Regions from separate parts of the Thioalkalivibrio sp. ALE11 genome, predicted to be linked through region 3. Evidence: predicted binding sites of a transcription regulator. Region 3 holds the regulator's gene; each other region holds the start of a gene.
What was found. The regulator sigma-54, encoded in region 3, starts transcription at its own class of promoters, with help from an activator protein. The targets are predictions, from matches to a motif close to TGGCANGNTNCNTGCTT.
Positions count from the first base shown of each region.

Region 1: F620_RS0110745 (CmpA/NrtA family ABC transporter substrate-binding protein) is a predicted target of sigma-54. The motif match lies at 1,070-1,086, and genes of this name have one in related genera.
Region 2: cynS (cyanase) is a predicted target of sigma-54. The motif match lies at 1,800-1,816, and genes of this name have one in related genera.

Region 1 is NZ_KB906173.1:53,799-57,031, reverse strand. Features, by position in the region: gene F620_RS0110750 (nitrate regulatory protein) at 1-797, shown strand, start outside; gene F620_RS0110745 (CmpA/NrtA family ABC transporter substrate-binding protein) at 1,266-2,684, shown strand; gene ntrB (nitrate ABC transporter permease) at 2,697-3,233, shown strand, end outside.
Region 2 is NZ_KB906167.1:58,381-61,613, forward strand. Features, by position in the region: gene F620_RS0105905 (EAL domain-containing protein) at 1-1,110, opposite strand, end outside; gene cynS (cyanase) at 1,307-1,753, opposite strand; gene F620_RS0105915 (sigma-54-dependent Fis family transcriptional regulator) at 1,937-3,233, opposite strand, start outside.
Region 3 is NZ_KB906171.1:58,863-62,095, forward strand. Features, by position in the region: gene lptB (LPS export ABC transporter ATP-binding protein) at 1-605, shown strand, start outside; gene F620_RS0109955 (RNA polymerase factor sigma-54) at 690-2,219, shown strand; gene hpf (ribosome hibernation-promoting factor, HPF/YfiA family) at 2,223-2,561, shown strand; gene F620_RS0109965 (PTS sugar transporter subunit IIA) at 2,566-3,030, shown strand; gene hprK (HPr(Ser) kinase/phosphatase) at 3,033-3,233, shown strand, end outside.

The sequences.
Region 1 (3,233 bases), on a different contig from region 3:
ACTTCATGCAGGGCAAGGAACTGGCAGGGCAGGAGCGCGCGATCGGGGCCGCCGGGTTTGGCGCCGCGAACTTCGAGCCCGAACTGCGCCAGGCGCTGGTCCATCGGATCGATGCCCAGGAACGGGCGTTCCGCATCTTCTCCGAGTTCGCGGCACCGGCGGCCTGTGCCGCCTGGCGCGAGCTGCAGACGGCGGCCTTCGCCGCCGACATCGAGCGTCTGCGCCGCCGGGCCTGTACCGAGGCCTCAGGGCACCACGACCCCGCCCGGGCCGAGGAATGGTTTGCCTGTACCACCGCGCGCATCGACGCGATGAAGGAGATCGAGGATCTGCTGGAGATGCACCTGAACGAGTGCTGCTCGGCACGCATCACGGCGGATCGCGCGGACCTCGGCGCGGTGCGTGACCGGGTCGCGCAACTCGCCGAGTCGGAACTGCGCGACAGCGTCCCGTATGCGGTGTTCTTCGGCGCGCCGGAGGGCCTGGAGCCCGCGCAGGAGGAGGGCGATGCCGCACTCAACGTACCGATCGTCGGACACTCGGTGATGGACTTGGTGCAGCGCCAGGCGGCCCGGCTGCAGTCGGTGGAGGATGAACTGCATGCGGCACGCCAGGCCCTGGCCGAGCGCAAGACCATCGAGCGTGCCAAGGCGCTGCTGATCCAGCACCGCGGCCTCAGCGAGGACCAGGCCTACAAGCTCCTGCGCCAGACGGCGATGAACCAGAACCGGCGCCTGGCCGAGGTCGCCGAGGCGACCGTCGCGATGTCCGACCTGCTGGGCAAGGGCGGCCTGTAGCTAACTCCCCGGGAAACGGATGCCGGCCCTGTGGGAGCGGGCTTGCCCGCGAAGCACCTACCAGTGTCCGCGACTGGCAGGGGCTTCGCCGCCAAGGCGGCTCCTACAGGTAGTGCACCAGCGCGGTTCATCTGCACCGCCGGTGTGCCCCAGGGTGGTGCCGCTTGCGAGTGATATTCCCCTGCGAAGATTCGATTGAGTACCGGGAACCGTCCGATTTTTCCGCGTCAGGATAGGCTTTGCGCCCTATCGGTCGATCAGCAACGGCTAATTGGCACACCTCCTGCAGGAATACCGGCAAGACGAGCCAACGGCGGTTCGTCGCCTGACAACAGGGAGACCCGACGACCGGGCCTCCCACGGGACTGGACAAAGGCGTCCATCACCCGGCTGCAAACGCGGCCGGGCTGATAGGACGCCTTTTTTCGTTTTTGGGATGTGTTTGCTGACAAGGGGAGTGAACCCGCAATGACCGATCACACGAATGACACGAAAAAGACCTCCGGCCTGTCGCGCCGGCGTTTCCTTCAGGCCGGCGGCGTTCTGGCAGGGGGCGCCGCCTTGGGGATGCATCCGGATTTTTTCCGGTCGGCGGCCTATGCCGGGGGATCCGAAGGGCTGGAAAAGACCAAGCTCGAGTTCGGATTTATCCCCTTGACGGATTGTGCTCCGCTCGTAGTCGCCCAGGAGAAGGGATATTTCGCTCGCCACGGGCTCGACGTCCATGTGGCCAAGGAGGCTTCCTGGGCCAATATTCGCGACAAGGTCTCCGTTGGGAGCCTGGATGGCGGGCACATGCTGGCGGGGATGCCGATCGCCGCGACGCTGGGCGTGGGTGCTACCCAGCGCAACACCATCACGGGGTTCAGCATGGACCTCAACGGCAACGCGATTACCGTTTCCAACGAGCTCTACGACCGGATGGTCGAGGCCGATCCGGAGGCTATGAACGAACGGCCGATTTCCGCGCGCGCCCTGAAGAAGGTCATCGATGCCGACCAGGCAGCGGGCCGTGCCCCGATGACCTTCGCCATGGTTTTCCCCGTATCCACGCATAACTATGAACTGCGCTACTGGATGGCCGCTTCCGGGATCAACCCGGATCGGGATGTCCGCCTGGTTGTGATCCCGCCACCCCAGATGGTGGCCAACCTGCGCGCGGGCAACATGGATGGCTACTGCGTCGGCGAGCCCTGGAACATGCGTGCGGTGGACATGGGTATCGGCAAGACCCTGGTCACCAACTACGAGATATGGAACAACAATCCGGAGAAGGTGTTTGGCGTACTGGAGAGCTGGGCGGAAGAACACCCGAATACGCACCAGGCAGCGTTGCGGGCCTTGATCGAGGCCAACGAGTGGATGGACAAGCCCGAGAATCGCGAAGAAGTGGTGCGCATCATTTCGGGCCGCCGTTTTGTCAACGCCCCTGAACACGTAGTGGCCATGTCGATGACGGGGACGCTCCAGTTCAATCCGGACGGAGACCCCGAACCCTTCCCGGACTTCAATGTGTTCCACCGTTACGCGGCCAGCTTTCCGTGGCGCTCGCATGCGGCCTGGTTTGTCACGCAGATGGTTCGTTGGGGGCAGCTGGAAGAGCCTGTGGATATGCGTGCGGTGGCCGAAAAGGTCTATCGCCCCGAACTGTATCGGCAAGCGGCTGCAGAAGTGGGCGTCGCCTATCCCGAGATCGACTGGAAGACGGAAGGCACACGCAATGAACACTGGACCCTGGAGGCGGCCTCCTCGCCGATCGAGATGGGCCCTGACCGGTTCATTGATAACCGCGCCTATGACCCGGATGACCTTGTCGGCTATGTCGACGGTTTCGATGTACACAGTCGCAAGGTCGCCCTCGATGACCTCGCCGACGTCAACGGCTGAGGGAGGCCCACCATGTCCACCAATTACGCCGATATGCAACTGGCGGTTGAACGCGAGAACGACAAGGACGCCGAAGGTCGAACGGAGGCCGCCGCTGGCCGGGAAACCAAACCGGCGGAACGCAACGACACCGCCGGGGCGATCGAATCGGCACACGATGACCGATTCGAGGTGATGGCGGATATGTTCCAGCGCTGGATTCCTGTGCTGGCACTCCCGCTGATTGCGTTCGGATTGCTGCTGGGGGGCTGGGCCTGGCTGCAGTCGACGGTCTCGCCGGACCTCCCGACGCCCGGGCAAGTGTGGGCCGAGGCCGTCTACCTGCTAAGCGATCCGTTCTACGACTACGGTCCGAACGACATGGGGATCGGCTGGCAGGTGATGTATTCCCTTGGCCGCGTCCTGGCGGGCTTCGGCCTGGCAGCACTGGTCGGCATTCCGCTGGGCTTGATGATGGGCGCTTCGCTCTCGATGCGCCGCGCCATTAGCCCGGTCGTGCAGCTGTTGCGTCCCGTGTCCCCGCTGGCCTGGCTGCCGCTCGGTCTGCTG
Region 2 (3,233 bases), on a different contig from region 3:
CAGCTCCGCCTCGTGCCGGCGCAGGCGGGTCTCGGCCTCGCGGCGCTGCTGCACCTCGCGCCCGAGGTCGCGGTTGATCCGGTGGTAGCGCATGGTCGCCGCGGCCATCAGCGCCAGCAGCCCCAGCAGCAAGGCGATGGTGATCGCCGGGTTCTCGCGCCAGTAGAGCAGCGGGTCCAGGGCCGGGTTGCGTTCGTAGGGCGGGGCGCCCAGACGTTCCAGCAGCTCATGCGCCGGGGCGTAGGACAGGGGCGCGGCCCAGCCGAAATATTCGCCGGTCCGGCTTGCCGGGTGACCCTCCGGCATCTCCAGCAGGGCCACGGTCACCGCGTTGGCCAGGGCTTCGTCGGCATGTTCCATGCGCGAGAACGGCCATTCCGGGAACAGGCGGGTGGTGTGCTCGAACGGAAAGCCGGGGGTGTCGCGCGGTTCCAGCACCCGCAGCTCGCCGGGTTCGAACGCCCCGGCCCCGGCCATGCGGTCGAGCACGCCGGTGCGGACCGTGCCGGCGTCCGCGCGGCCGTCGAGCACGGCCTCGACCACGCGGTCATGCGGCATGTCGGTGAAAGTCAGTTCGGCGAGATCCTCGCGCGGATCCACGCCGGCATCCAGCAGGGCCTCGTGCCCGGCATGCCAGCCACCCAGCGAGCCCTCCTGTACCGCAAACAGGTGCTGGCCGGCGATGTCCTCCAGCGCGGTGATGTCGTCGCGGTCGGCGCGCGTGAAGATGACGCCGCCGAACAGCCGGACCGGTTCGCCTTCGTGTGACGCGATCAGTGTGGTCAGGCGGCTGATGCCGTGGGCGTATTCCAGCTGGACGTAGTGCCCGGTATTGGTGAGAACGAAATCGATCTCTTCCCCCGCAACCGCGTCTTCCAGCTCGGGGTAGTTCATCGCCCGCATGCGGAAGCGGGCGTCGAAATCCTCGCCAAGGCGTTCGGTCAGGTAGTCCGCGGTCGGTTGCCAGCGGGCCTCGGCTGCGCTTGCCTCGCGCACTGCGAGCACACCGATGTCCACTGTCGTGGCCCCATCCGGAGCGCCGGCGACCGCGCCCGGGAGGGACGGGAGCAGCATCACGGCCAGGACAAGGGTGCGGGGCAGCCATTGCATGCCGGTCAGCCTACTACGAACCGGGCGGTGGATGCTTGTCCGTGCAGACAACGGTTTGATTCGGGAACCTTTCGTTCCCGCGAGGGGCAGGGAAATGCAGGGAGGGCAGAGAGGGCAGAGAGGGCAGGCAGGAAAGGCCGCCAGGGCCGCGCCCGGGCCACGGCCACGGGCGGGCGAGAGGGCGAGTGGCCGGCGTTCACCAGCTCTTGTAGGGCAGGAACTTGCCGTTCCAGGTGATCTTCACCCGGTCACCCTTCGGGTCCTCGACCTTGTCGATGTCCATGGTGAAGTCGATGGCGCTCATGATGCCGTCACCGAACTTCTCGTGGATCAGCGCCTTCATGGTGTCACCGTACACGTTGATCGCCTCGTAGAAGCGGTAGATCACCGGGTCGGTGGGGATGGTCTTGTCCCAGTGCTTGTGCGGGAACGCCTGCAGGGCCTTCGACACGTCGGGCCCGAGATCGAGAAACGCGGTGAGCCGGTCGGCCGCCTCGGCGTCGAGATGATTCATGCCGTAGCAGGCCGAGGTCACGTAGACCTCGTGCAGGCCGGTGGCCTCGGCGATGCCGGCCCAGGTCGCGGACCGGCCCTCCTTGGCTTCGAGGATGGTGGCGGTCATTTCGGTCTTGCTGAGGGTCATGGATGGCCTCCCGGTTGGTGTCGGATCAGTGTTGCCACCCAATGCTCTGCAGATCCCGTGCCAGCTGGACGCCGTTCACCGGATCCGCTCCGGGACGGCCGTACGGCAGCACGGGTCGGGTGAGGCGGACACTTTGTCCGCTCCCGGTGCGGACAAAGTGTCGACAATGTCCGAAACGGGGTCTCAGGCCAGTCCCAGTTTCTTCAGGCGGTAGCGCAGCTGGCGCGGGGTGAGGCCCAGGTCCATGGCGGCGCGGGTCTTGTTGCCGCCGCTGCGTTCGATGGCGTCCCGCAGCTGGTCGGCCTCGGAGGCGTGCACGCGGCGGTAGGGGCGGACGATGCCGGGGCCGGCCGCCCCGCCGGGGTGCGGCTCGTTGCCGTGCGTGCCGGGAAAGGCCGGGGTGTCCGGCGATGGTGCGGCGTCCGGTTGCGGGGAACCGGCAGGGCCGGTGGCGTGCAGCCCCGGGCTGATGCGCGATTCCTCGTGCAGGATCTCGTCGATCAGGGCGGTGCCGATGCGCCCTTCGCTGGAGAGCAGCACCGCGCGTTCCAGCACGTTCTCCAGCTGGCGGATGTTGCCCGGCCAGTCGAAGGTCTCCAGACGCTCCATCACCCCGTCGCCGAGGACCACGTTCCAGCCGTGGACGTGGGTGTAACGGTCGAGAAAGTGCCGCGCGAGCAGGCGAATGTCGCTGGCGCGATCGCGCAGCGCGGGCATGTGCAGCGGGATCACGTTGAGGCGGTAGAACAGATCGAGCCGGAATTCCCCGGCATTGACCGCTTTCTGCAGGTCCTTGTGGGTGGCGGCGACCACGCGCACGTCCACCGGGATGTCGCGCGATCCCCCGATCGGCTGCACGACCCGTTCCTGCAGCACGCGCAGGATCTTGGACTGCAGCGCCTCCGGCATGTCGCCGATCTCGTCGAGGAACAGGGTGCCGCCGTCGGCCAGGGCGATCTTGCCGGTCTTGGCGCTGGAGGCCCCCGTGAAGGCGCCTTTCTCGTGGCCGAACAGTTCCGATTCCAGCAGGTCGGCCGGGATCGCGGCACAGTTCAGGGAGATGAACGGTCGCGCGTTGCGCTGGCTGATCCGGTGGATCATGCGTGCGATCTTCTCCTTGCCGGTGCCGGAGTCGCCGGTGATCAGCACCGTGGCCTGGGTGTCGGCGATGCGGTGGACCTGCTTGAGGACGCTGCGCAGGGCGGGGCTTTCGCCGAGGATCCCGTATTTCGCCCCTTGGGTGTCGAGGGCGCTCTTGAGGTAGCGGTTTTCCGAGACCAGTTCGGCCGTGCGTTCGGCGATCAGCTGGTTGATGCGCAGGACCTGGCCGATCATGGAGGCGACAACGCGCAGCACGTTGAGATCGTCCTGGAACTGGCGCGAGCGGCGGCGCAGCCGGTGGACCCCGAGTACGCCGATCGGCTGTTCGTCCTGCACGATGGGGACCCCGATATATGCCACGGTCTCCTGCGGCAGGGTG
Region 3 (3,233 bases):
GCAAGACCACCTGCTTCTACAGCCTGGTCGGACTGATCCGGCCCAATACCGGGCGCATCACCCTGGGCGGGCGCGACATCACCCGGGCGCCCATCCACGAACGCGCCCGCGCCGGGCTGGGCTATCTGCCCCAGGAGGCCTCGATCTTTCGCCGCCTGTCGGTCGAGGACAACCTGCAGGCAGTGCTGGAACTGCGCCCGGAACTCGACCGCCACGAGCGCCGCCGCATCGGCGACGCCCTGATCGAGGAATTCCAGCTGGAGACCGTGCGCCACAGCCCCGGGATCGCGCTGTCCGGAGGCGAGCGGCGGCGCGCCGAGATCGCCCGCGCGCTGGCCGGCGATCCGCAGTTCATCTGTCTGGACGAACCGTTTGCCGGGGTCGATCCGATCTCGGTCGGCGAGATCCAGGCAGTCATCCGCCACCTGGCCGAACGCGGCATCGGCGTACTAATCTCGGATCACAACGTACGCGAGACCCTGGGTATCTGCCATCGCGCGTACATCCTCAGCGAGGGGCGCCTGCTGAGCGCGGGCACGCCGGACGAACTGCTGGCCGACGCCCGCGTGCGCGAGGTCTACCTCGGCGAAAACTTCCGCCTGTGACACCGACCGCCGCACCCGGACGGTGCACAAGCCCGCAGCAAGGGATTACTATTCACTTATGGTGACCAACGCCTTTCCCAACTCATGCTGAAGCCCGGGCTGAATCTGCAGCTCGGTCAGACGCTGACCATGACGCCGCAGCTGCAGCAGGCCATCCGGCTGCTGCAGCTGTCGACGCTGGAGCTCCAGGCCGAGATCCAGCAGGCGCTGGAAAGCAATCCCATGCTGGAACAGGCCGAGGATGACGAACTCGGTGCCGACGCGGGGGACACCGCGGACACTGCCAGCGACGCGAACACCGACGACGGCGAGAGCGGCAGCGACGCCGCCCGCACCGGCGAAACGGTGGATGCCGGCGGCTCGGAGGACGTCATCCCCGACGAGCTGGTGACCGACAGCCGCTGGGAAGACATCTACGACGCCAGCGCCAGCCCGCGCGGTCCGGACGACCGCGACCCGCTGGAGAACACCTCGGACGACGACGGCGGCGGGCTGCAGGATCACCTGCTGTGGCAGCTGCATCTGTCGCACCTGACCCCGCGCGACCAGCGCATCGGCGCCGCCCTGATCGACACCATCAACGGCGACGGCTACCTCGAGGGCGACGTCGAGACCCTGGCCGAGACCATCAGCCGGAGTGAAGAACCCCCCGTCGACACCGACGAGGTCGAGGCCGTACGCCACTGGTTGCAGCACTGCGACCCGCTGGGGGTCGGTTCGCTGGATCTGCGCGAGTGCCTGGAGGTCCAGCTGGGTGAGCTGGCGCCGGACGCGCCCTCGCGCGAGGCGGCGCGCGCGCTCCTCGAACACGGCATGGACGCCCTTGCCCGGCGTGACTACAAGGCCCTGCAGCGCCAGAGCGGCGTACGCGATGGCGACGAGCTGGCCGCGGCGCTGGACCTGATCCGCACGCTCAACCCGCGCCCCGGCGCCCAGATCAGCGAGACACCGCCGGAATACGTGGTCCCGGATGTCTACGTGCGTCATACCGACCGGGGCTGGCAGGTCGACCTGAATCCCGAGATCGCCCCGCGCATTCGCATCAACGACCTCTACGCCGGCATGGTCCGCCAGGTCTCCGATGCCCGCGACAGCGCCTTCATGCGCGATCAGCTGCAGGAGGCGCGATGGTTCATCAAGAGCCTGCACAGCCGCAACGACACCCTGCTGCGCGTGGCGCGAGCGATCGTCGAACGCCAGCAGGGGTTCCTGGAACACGGCGAGGTGGCGATGCAGCCGCTGATCCTGCGCGACATCGCCGAAGCCCTGGAGATGCACGAGTCCACGATCTCGCGGGTGACCACGCAGAAATACATGCACACCCCCCGCGGGGTGTTCGAATTCAAGTATTTCTTCTCCAGTCACGTGGGCACCAGCGACGGCGGGGAATGCTCCGCGACCGCGATTCGTGCCATGATCCGCGAACTCATCGAAGAGGAAACGCCGGGCAAACCGCTCAGCGATTCCCGCCTCGCCCAGATCCTGGCGGATCGGGGCATCAACGTGGCCCGGCGTACCGTGGCCAAATACCGGGAGGGCATGAACCTGCCATCCTCCAGCGAACGCCGCCAGATGGCCGCCATGCCGACCGGAAGCAAACCGAAAGGAGCCTGACCCATGCAGATCAATCTCACCGGACACCACGTCGACATCACCGACGCCCTGCGCGACTACGTCAACGAGAAATTCCAGAAGCTGGAACGCCACTTCGACAAGGTGATCGACGTGCACGTGGTGCTGAACCACGAGAAGACGCAGAAGCTGCACAACAAGGCGGAAGCGAATCTGCAGGTCAGCGGCAACCACATCCACGCCGAGGCCAGCCACGATGACATGTACGCCGCCATCGACGGCCTGATCGACAAGGTCGACCGCCAGCTGATCAAGCACAAGGAGAAGGTCAAGGATCATCATCGCGCCGAGGGCGCCCAGCGCAACCGCGAACAACCCGAGTAAGCCGATGAATCCGGCCGAGCTCATCACCCCGGAGCGCATCGGACTGGAAACCGACTGCTCCAGCAAGAAACGAGCGCTGGAAACCCTCGCCGATCTGCTGGTGGACGGGGCCGCGGACGGACTGGCGGCCAGTGCCGCGTTCGAAGCCATGTCGGCCCGCGAAAAACTGGGCTCCACCGGGCTCGGCCATGGCGTGGCGATCCCGCACGGCCGTCTCGCCGAGCTGGATACGCCCCGCATCGCGGTCCTGCGTCTGGATCAGGGCGTGGATTTCGAAGCCATGGACCACGAACCGGTGGACATCCTGATCGCCCTGCTGGTGCCGGAAGAGGCCACCAGCGAACACCTGGACCTGCTGGCCCAGCTCGCGCGCGGGCTGTCGCAGCCGGACACCCTCGCCGGCATCCGGCGCGCCGCGGACAGCGCGGGGGTCCAGCAGGCCCTCACCCGGGCCCTGGGAGATACCTGACCATGGCCGACCGGGCGGAAGCGGCAGCCGACGGCACCGCGAGCAACATCACCATCGCCGCGCTCACGCGGGCGATGGGGAGCCGTCTGGATCTGCGCTACGTCCACGGAGAGGAAGCCGCGGGCGACCGCGAACTCCTGGGATTCGGCGATGGCGACCTGCCGCTGGCCGGCCACCTGAACCTGATCCGCCCCAACCGCATC